Linked DNA regions of Syntrophobacter fumaroxidans MPOB. The protein of the gene in region 1 binds, or shares a complex with, the protein of each later gene. Links are inferred from orthologs where the notes say so. Each region holds a gene or a part of one and is shown in the gene's direction. Other genes may lie near its edges.

The links.
Region 2: the proteins of secY (region 1) and secA are in contact, whole or in part, in a crystal structure (PDB 3DIN), measured with the Thermotoga maritima proteins. The link is inferred for Syntrophobacter fumaroxidans MPOB from one-to-one orthologs. Residues at the interface, in WP_004081795.1 of Thermotoga maritima: Glu108, Gly109, Glu110, Glu111, Ala236, Glu237, Arg238, Arg239, Ile240, Thr241, Ile242, Gln243, Tyr244, Ala245, Arg246, Arg247, Val248, Thr249, Gly250, Arg251, Arg252, Val253, Tyr254, Gly256, Ala257, Ser258, Thr259, Tyr260, Leu261, Pro262; in WP_004082002.1 of Thermotoga maritima: Glu261, Ala262, Arg263, Lys300, Ala301, Arg302, Thr303, Ile304, Ile305, Leu323, Tyr324, Asp325, Pro326, Val329, Ser330, Tyr333, Ile336, Lys340, Phe345, Val349, Glu363, Phe364, Tyr374, Ser375, Gly376, Gly377, Glu393, Ile395, Thr482, Ser483.

What each region holds. Positions count from the first base shown.
Region 1 is NC_008554.1:1,924,790-1,929,097, forward strand. The notes cover bases 1,165-4,090. They hold secY (preprotein translocase subunit SecY), read left to right. Parts: upstream 1,165-1,936; coding sequence 1,937-3,244; downstream 3,245-4,090. Other genes in these bases: rpmD (50S ribosomal protein L30), read left to right, coding at 1,252-1,434; rplO (50S ribosomal protein L15), read left to right, coding at 1,475-1,933; SFUM_RS08155 (adenylate kinase), read left to right, coding at 3,342-3,983; map (type I methionyl aminopeptidase), read left to right, coding at 3,998-4,090. In the rest of the region: rplF (50S ribosomal protein L6), read left to right, coding at 1-233; rplR (50S ribosomal protein L18), read left to right, coding at 254-625; rpsE (30S ribosomal protein S5), read left to right, coding at 658-1,158; more of map, read left to right, coding at 4,091-4,308. UniProt on the Escherichia coli protein: The central subunit of the protein translocation channel SecYEG. Consists of two halves formed by TMs 1-5 and 6-10.
Region 2 is NC_008554.1:1,486,094-1,490,592, reverse strand. Bases 572-3,688 are described here. They hold secA (preprotein translocase subunit SecA), read left to right. Parts: upstream 572-927; coding sequence 928-3,450; downstream 3,451-3,688. Other genes in these bases: argJ (bifunctional glutamate N-acetyltransferase/amino-acid acetyltransferase ArgJ), read left to right, coding at 3,395-3,688; SFUM_RS06275 (N-acetyltransferase), read left to right, coding at 572-750. In the rest of the region: SFUM_RS06280 (cysteine desulfurase), read left to right, coding at 1-182; more of SFUM_RS06275, read left to right, coding at 295-571; more of argJ, read left to right, coding at 3,689-4,499. UniProt on the Escherichia coli protein: Required for protein export, interacts with the SecYEG preprotein conducting channel.

The sequences.
Region 1 (4,308 bases):
TGAACCTGAGCCTCGGGTATTCACACCCGATCCAGTTCGTCCTGCCGGAAGGCATCAAGGGCGCCGTCGATCGCAACACCATTCGGCTCGAAGGAATCGATAAAGAGCTGCTCGGCCAGACGGCCGCCCGCATTCGCGCTCTTCGCCCCGCCGAACCTTACAAAGGCAAGGGCATTCGTTATGCGGGCGAGCACATTCACCGCAAGGTCGGCAAGACCGGCTCCAAGAAGTAAGCACAGGGGAGAAAAGACAGATGGCTGACAAGACGAACCCACGGGAAACGGCCCGCCTGAAGCGCAAGAAAAGGATCCGGAAGAAGCTCCAGGGAGCTCCCGAACGTCCGAGACTCACCGTTTTCCGAAGCGATAAGCATATCTACGCCCAGATCGTGGACGACACGCGCGGCTCCACGCTCGTGTCCGCGTGCACCCTGTCCCCCGATTACAAGGAAATGGAAGCTTTGAAGGGGAAGGTCGGAGCCGCCAAACGAGTTGGAGAGCTGATTGCACGCAAGGCCCTGGAAAAAGGCATCACAAAGGTTGTCTTCGATCGCAACGGCTACATTTATCACGGCCGCGTGCAGGCCCTGGCGGACGCCGCCCGGCAGGCGGGCTTGGACTTTTAGGGACTTTGTGCCGCTCATAAGGAGACAGACAATTGATAGCTTTGGAATCAAGCCAACTGCAACTGATAGACAAAGTGGTCCACATCAGCAGAGTGGCCAAGGTGGTCAAAGGTGGCCGTCGTTTCTCGTTCAGTGCCATAGTGGTCGTCGGTGACGGCAACGGCCGGGTCGGGTTCAGCCTTGGCAAGGCCAATGAAGTGCCGGAAGCCATTCGCAAGGGCATGGAATCCGCCAAGCGCACCATGTTCGAAGTGCCGCTGGTCAACGCCACCATCCCGCATGAGGTGCTCGGGCGTTTTGGAGCCGCTTCGGTGGTGCTCAAGCCGGCCTCGGCGGGCACGGGGGTGATTGCAGGGGGCGCGGTCCGTGCCATCATGGAAGCGGCGGGCATTCACAATATTTTGACCAAGTGCATCGGATCGAGGAACCCTCATAACGTCGTCAAGGCCACGCTCGAGGGTCTGCGCCGGCTCCGCAACGTGGAACTGGTCGCAAAGCTGCGCGGGCGTGAAGTGCACGAGATTCGAGATTAGCGGATCCTGAGGGGATCTTCCGGCGGGCCGGATGACCTCACCGGTTGGCGGGGAGGCCCGAACCGCGAATTTTTGTTACAAGGAACTCAGCTCATGGCAAAGTCTATCCAGGTCAAATTGGTTCGAAGCCCCATCGGCCGCCCTGAGAAACACCGCAAGGTGCTCCAGGCCCTGGGGCTCACACGACTCAACAAGACGGTGAACCTTCATGCCACCCCTGCCGTCGCCGGGGCCGTGAAGAAGGTGATCCACATGGTTGAAGTCAAGGAGCTTTAGGCGCTCCGTCTACCTCTATCCGACAGGAATGGGTGTTTTCATGAAACTTGACGATCTGGCTCCGGCTCCCGGAGCGAAAACCAATAGGAAGCGTTTGGGACGTGGGTCCGGCTCGGGACTGGGGAAAACTGCGGGACGAGGCCACAAGGGGCAGAAGTCCCGGTCCGGCGGCGGCACTCCACCCTGGTTTGAAGGCGGCCAGATGCCCCTGCAGCGCCGGGTGCCCAAGCGTGGCTTCACGAATATCTTCAAGACGCGATACGAGGTCGTGAATGTCGGTGACCTGGAGCGCTTTCCGAGCGGGTCCGAAGTCGGACCGGACGAACTGAGAAAGGTCGGGCTGGTCAAGAAAATTCGCGATGGGATCAAGCTCCTCGCCGATGGCGACATCGCTTCTCCGCTCACCATCCGCGTGCATAAGGCCAGTGATTCTGCGGTCCGGAAGATAGAAGCGGCAGGGGGCCGCGTGGAGCTGATTCCTTCACAAAAGGGGAACTAAGCGGTGCTAACCGGTTTTGCCAATATCGGTCGAATTCCCGAACTGAAACGTCGGATCTTGGTGACACTGGCTCTCCTGGCGGTTTACCGCGTTGGAGCGCACATTCCGACTCCCGGCATCAACGGCGACGCCCTGGCGGCATTTTTCAAACAGCTTTCGGGAACCTTGCTCGGGCTCTTCGACATGTTTTCGGGGGGCGCCTTGAGTCAGCTCTCCGTTTTCTCGCTCGGCATCATGCCTTACATCAGCGCTTCGATTATCCTGCAGCTTCTGACCGTGGTCATTCCCACCCTGGAACGACTGAGCAAGGAAGGGGATGCCGGGCGCCGCAAGATCACTCAGTATACCCGCTATGGGACGGTGATTCTGAGCGTGATCCAGGGTTTCGCCATCGGGGTCGGCCTGGAGGGGATGACCGGACCGGGCGGCGAAATCGTGGTGCTCCATCCCGGCTGGGGATTCCGCTTGACGACCGTTCTCACGCTCACCGCCGGTACCGCGTTCATCATGTGGCTGGGCGAACAGATCACCGAGCGCGGCATAGGAAACGGCATCTCTCTGATCATCTTCGCCGGCATCGTCGCGGGCATACCCAACGCCTTGGAGAACACCGTCCGAATGGTGACCATGGGTGAGATGAGCGCATTCCTGCTCCTTGGCCTGGCGGCCTTCATGCTCGCGGTGGTGGCCGTCATCATTTTCATGGAGCGCGGGCAGCGACGGATACCGGTTCAATATGCCAAGCGCGTCGTTGGAAGGCGCGTTTACGGGGGGCAGAACACGCACATCCCCCTCAAGATCAACACCTCGGGTGTCATTCCACCCATTTTCGCCTCCTCGATCATGATGTTCCCGGGAACCGTGGGCAGTTTCATCAAGACTCCCTGGATGGAGTGGATCGCCAACGCCCTGGGCCCGGGCCAGTGGCTCCATTCGATTCTGTATGTCGCGTTGATCGTGTTCTTCTGCTTTTTTTACACGGCAATCGTTTTCAATCCCCTTGACGTGGCCGACAATATGAAGAAATACGGCGGGTTCATTCCGGGAATACGTCCCGGTCGGCCCACGGCCGAATACATCGACAAGGTGTTGAGCCGTATCACCGTTGGAGGCGCCGTCTACATTTCGGCGGTCTGCGTGCTGCCCACGATACTCATCTCGCGCTTTGCGGTCCCCTTCTATTTCGGCGGCACGGCCCTGCTCATCGTCATCGGTGTGGCAATGGATACCCTGGCTCAGATTGAAGCACACATGCTCTCGCGACACTACGAAGGTTTTCTGAAAAAAGGACGCCTTCGTGGTCGAAGATGATCGGCATTCCCCCCCCCACCATGATGCCGGGACATTCGTTGCGTTTGGAAGGAGTTGAACATTTGACCAGCGCAGCTTGACAATGGAGGAAAAGGTTATGAACATCATACTGTTAGGCCCCCCGGGAGCCGGCAAGGGAACCCAGGCGAGCCGTCTGATCGGCAAGTATGCGATACCGCAGATTTCGACGGGCGACATGCTCCGGGCCGCACTCAAGGAAGGAACACCGCTCGGGTTGGAAGCCAAGAAGTACATGGACCAGGGGGCGCTCGTACCCGATAGTGTGGTGATTGGTCTCGTGAAAGAACGCATCCAGAAGCCCGACTGTTCGAAAGGTTACATGCTGGATGGGTTTCCTCGCAATGTCAGCCAGGCTGAAGCGCTCGACATGATGCTGGGAGAGCTCAAGCAGCGGATCGACGGCGTCGTGTGCATCGAGGTTCCGAACAAGGAACTGCTCGGACGTCTCACGGGAAGGCGCACCTGTCGCAGTTGCGGCGCCGGCTTCCACGTGATGTTCGATCCGCCCAAAACGGACGGCAAGTGTGACAAGTGCGGAGGGGAGTTGTACCAGCGTGACGACGACAACGAGGCGACGGTGTCGTCGCGCCTGAAGGTATATGAAGATCAGACCAAGCCGCTCATCGATTACTACGAAAAGCAGGGCAAGCTGCGCCGGATCGACGGCGTGGGGAGCATGGATGCGATTTTTGGCCGGATCACGGCCATTCTCGGATAGAAAGAGGACGGACTTTGATCGTACTGAGATCTCAGCGGGAGATCGAAAAGATCAGAACGGCATGCAAGATAGTGGCTGAGATCCTCCAACACCTGAAGGAACATGTTCGGCCGGGGGCCACGACATGGGACTTGAACGCCTTGAGTGAGGATTTGGCGGCCAGGAAGAAGGCTGTGCCTGCATTCAAGGGGTACCAGGGTTATCCTTTCGCCTTGTGCACTTCGATCAACTGCGAGGTGGTTCACGGGATGCCGTCCCGGCAGCGGCATCTTGCGGAGGGCGACATCATCAGCATCGATTTCGGGGTCGTCCACGACGGGTATTA
Region 2 (4,499 bases), 440 kb from region 1 along the record:
TCGACGAAGGATACGATATTGCGGTGCGGACGGGATTGCACTGCGCTCCCCTCGCTCACCGGACATTCGGGACGTTTCCGGAGGGCACCGTTCGCGTTTCGCCGGGGTATGCGACGACCGCGGCGGATATGGAGCGGCTTGCCGAGGCGATACGGGACCTGGCGTTGCTTCGCCGCCGATGAGCGGGAGTCGGGTCCGGTCGCCCGATGCCACGGTCTGTGTTTCTCCATCGTGACCATGAATACGCAGGCTCGCACCGCGTGTGAAATGTGCAGCGAAAGGATTGTTCCTGAAATGATACGCAAGGCAAGAATTGTCGATGTGCCCAACATCCAGAAGACACTGGGGGTCTTCGCACAGAACGGGAAGCTCCTGGCCCGTTCGCTGAGCGAGTTGTACACGAATCTGCGCGACATGTTCGTCGCCGTGGACGAGGAAACCGGGGAGGTGGTGGGGAGCTGCAGTCTGCACATCATCTGGGAAAACCTGGCGGAGATCAGGTCGCTCGCCGTGTTGAATTCTCACCAGGGGCGCGGGATCGGTCGGGGGCTCGTGCAGGCGTGTATCGACGAAGCCGTTGAGCTGGGGCTGAAGCAGCTTTTCACCTTGACCTATGAAGTGGAGTTCTTCCAATGCCTGGGTTTCCAGGTGGTGGACAAGAACATTTTCCCCCAGAAGATATGGGCGGATTGCCTTCATTGCCCGAAGTTTCCGAATTGCGATGAGGTCGCACTGGTCCTGGACCTGTGACGGCCGCGCCGGGGGCGCGCAAGTCGTCCGTTTTCCGATGGATTTGCAAAGTCGGGGAACGTGGGTTATATAAGCGGTTGTCATCCGGGTGGATGGACATGGGCACGCGCGGCGTGCCTTTGTTTTGAATGGCGATGGGTATGAAACGATTGTGTTCCGGGAGGAAAGTGCGGCGAAATGCTAACGGACATCCTCAAGAAGATATTTGGCAGCCAGAATGAGAGAATCCTCAAGCGGATTGCTCCTCTGGTGGATGAGATCAATTCGTACGAGCCCGTTATGCGCAAGTTGAGTGACGCGGCGCTCAAGGCGAAAACTCCGGAATTCAAACAGCGCATCGCAAACGGCGAACCTCTGGACGATCTCCTGCCCGAGGCGTTTGCGGTGGCCCGCGAGGGCGCGGTGCGGACCCTCGGGATGCGTCCGTTCGACGTGCAGATGATCGGGGGCATCGTGCTGCACGAGGGCATGATTGCGGAAATGAAGACGGGCGAAGGCAAGACGCTGGTCGCGGTCATGCCCATCTATTTGAACGCGCTGACCGGGCGGGGAGTGCACCTGGTTACGGTCAACGATTACCTGGCGCGGCGTGACAGCGAATGGATGGGCCAGGTTTACAAGTTCCTGGGGCTTTCGGTGGGGTGCATCGTTCACGGACTGGACGATCCCGAGCGCAAGGAAGCTTACGGCGCCGATGTGACTTACGGGACCAACAACGAGTACGGATTCGACTACCTGCGGGACAATATGAAATTCCGCATCGAGGATATGGTTCAGCGGGAGCTGAACTATGCCATTGTGGACGAGGTCGACAGTATTCTCATCGACGAGGCCCGGACCCCGCTCATCATCTCCGGTCCGGCGGAGAAGTCCACGGCGCTCTACTACAATATCAACAGGATCATCCCCCAGCTCAAACCCGAAACTCATTACACCAAGGAAGAGAAAAGCCGCACCGTGGCTCTGACTGAGGACGGGGTGACCAGAACGGAGAAGCTGCTCGGCGTCGACAACCTCTACGATCCGAGACAGATCGACATCCTGCATCACGTTCAACAGGCTCTGCGCGCCCATGTGCTGTTCAAACGGGACGTCGACTACATCGTGAAGGACGGCAAAGTGATCATCGTCGATGAATTCACCGGCCGGCTCATGCCCGGTCGCCGTTACAGCGAGGGGCTGCACCAGGCGCTGGAAGCCAAGGAAAACGTGCACATCGAAAACGAGAACCAGACCCTGGCCTCCATCACCTTCCAGAACTACTTCCGAATGTTCGACAAGCTGGCGGGCATGACCGGCACGGCGGAAACCGAAGCCGCCGAGTTCGCCAAGATATACAAGCTCGAGGTTGTCGTCATCCCGACGCACCGGAAGATGATCCGGGAAGACTATGCCGACTGCATCTACAGGACCGAGGCCGAGAAATTCCGAGCCGTGGCCGAGGAAATCAAGGAAGCATACGCCGTCAAGCGCCCGGTCCTGGTCGGCACGGTCAACATCGCGAAGTCCGAGAAACTGAGCGGCATACTGAAGCGGCAGGGCGTTCCCCACCAGGTGCTCAATGCCAAGCACCACGAGAAGGAAGCGGAGATCGTGGCTCTGGCCGGGCAGCCGGGGGCGGTCACCATCTCCACGAACATGGCCGGTCGAGGAACCGATATCGTGCTGGGGCCCGGCGTCGTGGATGTGGGAGGGCTCCACATCATCGGAACCGAGCGCCATGAAGCCCGCCGCATCGACAACCAACTCAGAGGCCGGTCGGGCAGGCAGGGGGATCCCGGGTCGTCACGGTTCTACCTGTCCCTGGAAGACGATCTGATGCGGATCTTTGCGGCGGACCGGCTGTCGGGCCTCATGCAGAGAATCGGAATGAAGGAAGACGAGCCCATCGAACATCGCCTCATCACCAAGGCCATCGAAAACGCCCAGAGCAAGGTGGAAGCTCAGAACTTCAGTATCCGCAAACAGTTGCTCGAATACGACGATGTCATGAACCAGCAGCGCGAGGTGATCTACCGCCAGCGCCGCGAGGCCTTGCAGGGCGAAAACCTCAAGCCGGTTGTCCTCGATATGATCGAAGACCTGCTGGAGGGGATCCTGGCGGAAACCGCGGACGAGAAGCACTATGCGGAGGACTGGGACCTGGAAAAAATCAATTCCGAGGTCTTGCGCCTGTTCGGGCTCCAGATGAACCTGACGGTCGAATCCCTGGGCGACATCGAATACGAGGAGTTTCGGGATTCGCTGCTGGAAAGGCTCACGAAACGCTACGAAGCCCGCGAGCAGGAATTCGGCGAGTCCATGATGCGGGAGCTCGAAAGCTACCTCCTGCTCCAGACGGTGGATACTTACTGGAAAGACCACCTGCTCAACATGGATCATCTCAAGGAGGGCATCGGTCTGCGCGGTTACGGGCAGCAGGATCCGCTCATCGCCTACAAACGGGAAGGACACGCCCTGTTTGACGAGATGATCGAGCGGATCAAGGAGGAGACGATACGGCTGCTTTTCCACATCCAGATCCAACGCGAGGAACAGCTGGATGAGCTCCGGAAGGAGCAGGAAGACCAGCCGATGTTTTTCGGACCGGCCGAGGGGGCCGGGCAGAAGCCCCAGACCAGGAAAGATCGAAAGGTGGGACGAAATGACCCCTGTCCATGCGGAAGCGGAAAGAAGTACAAAAAGTGTTGCGGTAAGTAGTCGGCCGTTCGTCGTGCAGGGCTTCAAAACAGCGGCGGCCGCGTGCGGGATGCGCTACCGGGGCCGTCCCGATCTGGCTTTGATCATGGTGGATTCCGAGGCGGGGGGAACAGCCGCCGGCGTCTTCACCACCAACCGGTTCACCGCCGCTCCGGTGGAGCTGTGCAAGAACCACCTGGAATCCCCCTCCATTCGGGCCATCCTCATCAACGCCGGGATTGCCAACGCCTGCACGGGAGAAGAAGGGTACCGAAGAGCCCTGGAGATGGCGCGCGCGGCCGGTGAAGCCATGAAAGCCCCCGCAGGTTCGGTGCTCGTCGCATCGACCGGCGTGATCGGAATGCAGGTGGATCCGGAGCCCGTGCGCCGGGAAATGCGCGGGCTGGTGGAATCCGCGCGCCCGGACAGGTGGGATGAGGTGGCCCGGGCCATCATGACCACCGACACGGTGCCCAAGATGTCGAGCGCCACGGTGGAAATCGGCGGACGGCGGGTCACCGTCGGCGGCGTGGCCAAGGGTTCCGGAATGATCGCCCCGAACATGGCCACCCTGTTGGCATTCGTATGCACCGATGCCGCGGTGGAACGACGGGTCCTGGACCACTGGCTGCGGTCCGGGGCGGAACGGTCTTTCAACTGCATCACCGTCGACGGGGACACCAGCACGAACGATTCGCTGATCGCCCTGGCGAGCGGAGCGGCGGGAAACCCCGTGCTGGCCGACGTTGCCGGCCCCGAGAGTGTCCTTTTCGGGCAGGCGCTGGAAGCAGTGCTCGTCGATCTGGCCAAAAAGGTCGTGATCGACGGGGAGGGCGCCACAAAGTTCATCGAAATCGAGATCGTGGGTGCCCCGGACGAACGAAGCGCCAAAACGGTGGCTTTGACCGTCGCCAATTCGCCACTGGTGAAGACCGCCTTTTTCGGTGAGGATGCCAACTGGGGCAGAATCGTCTGCGCCGCCGGAAGAGCCGGTGTCGATTTGAACCCGGATCGGGTGGCGCTGTACTTTGACGGGCTGTGCGTGTTTCGAGAGGGGACCCCGGTGCCCG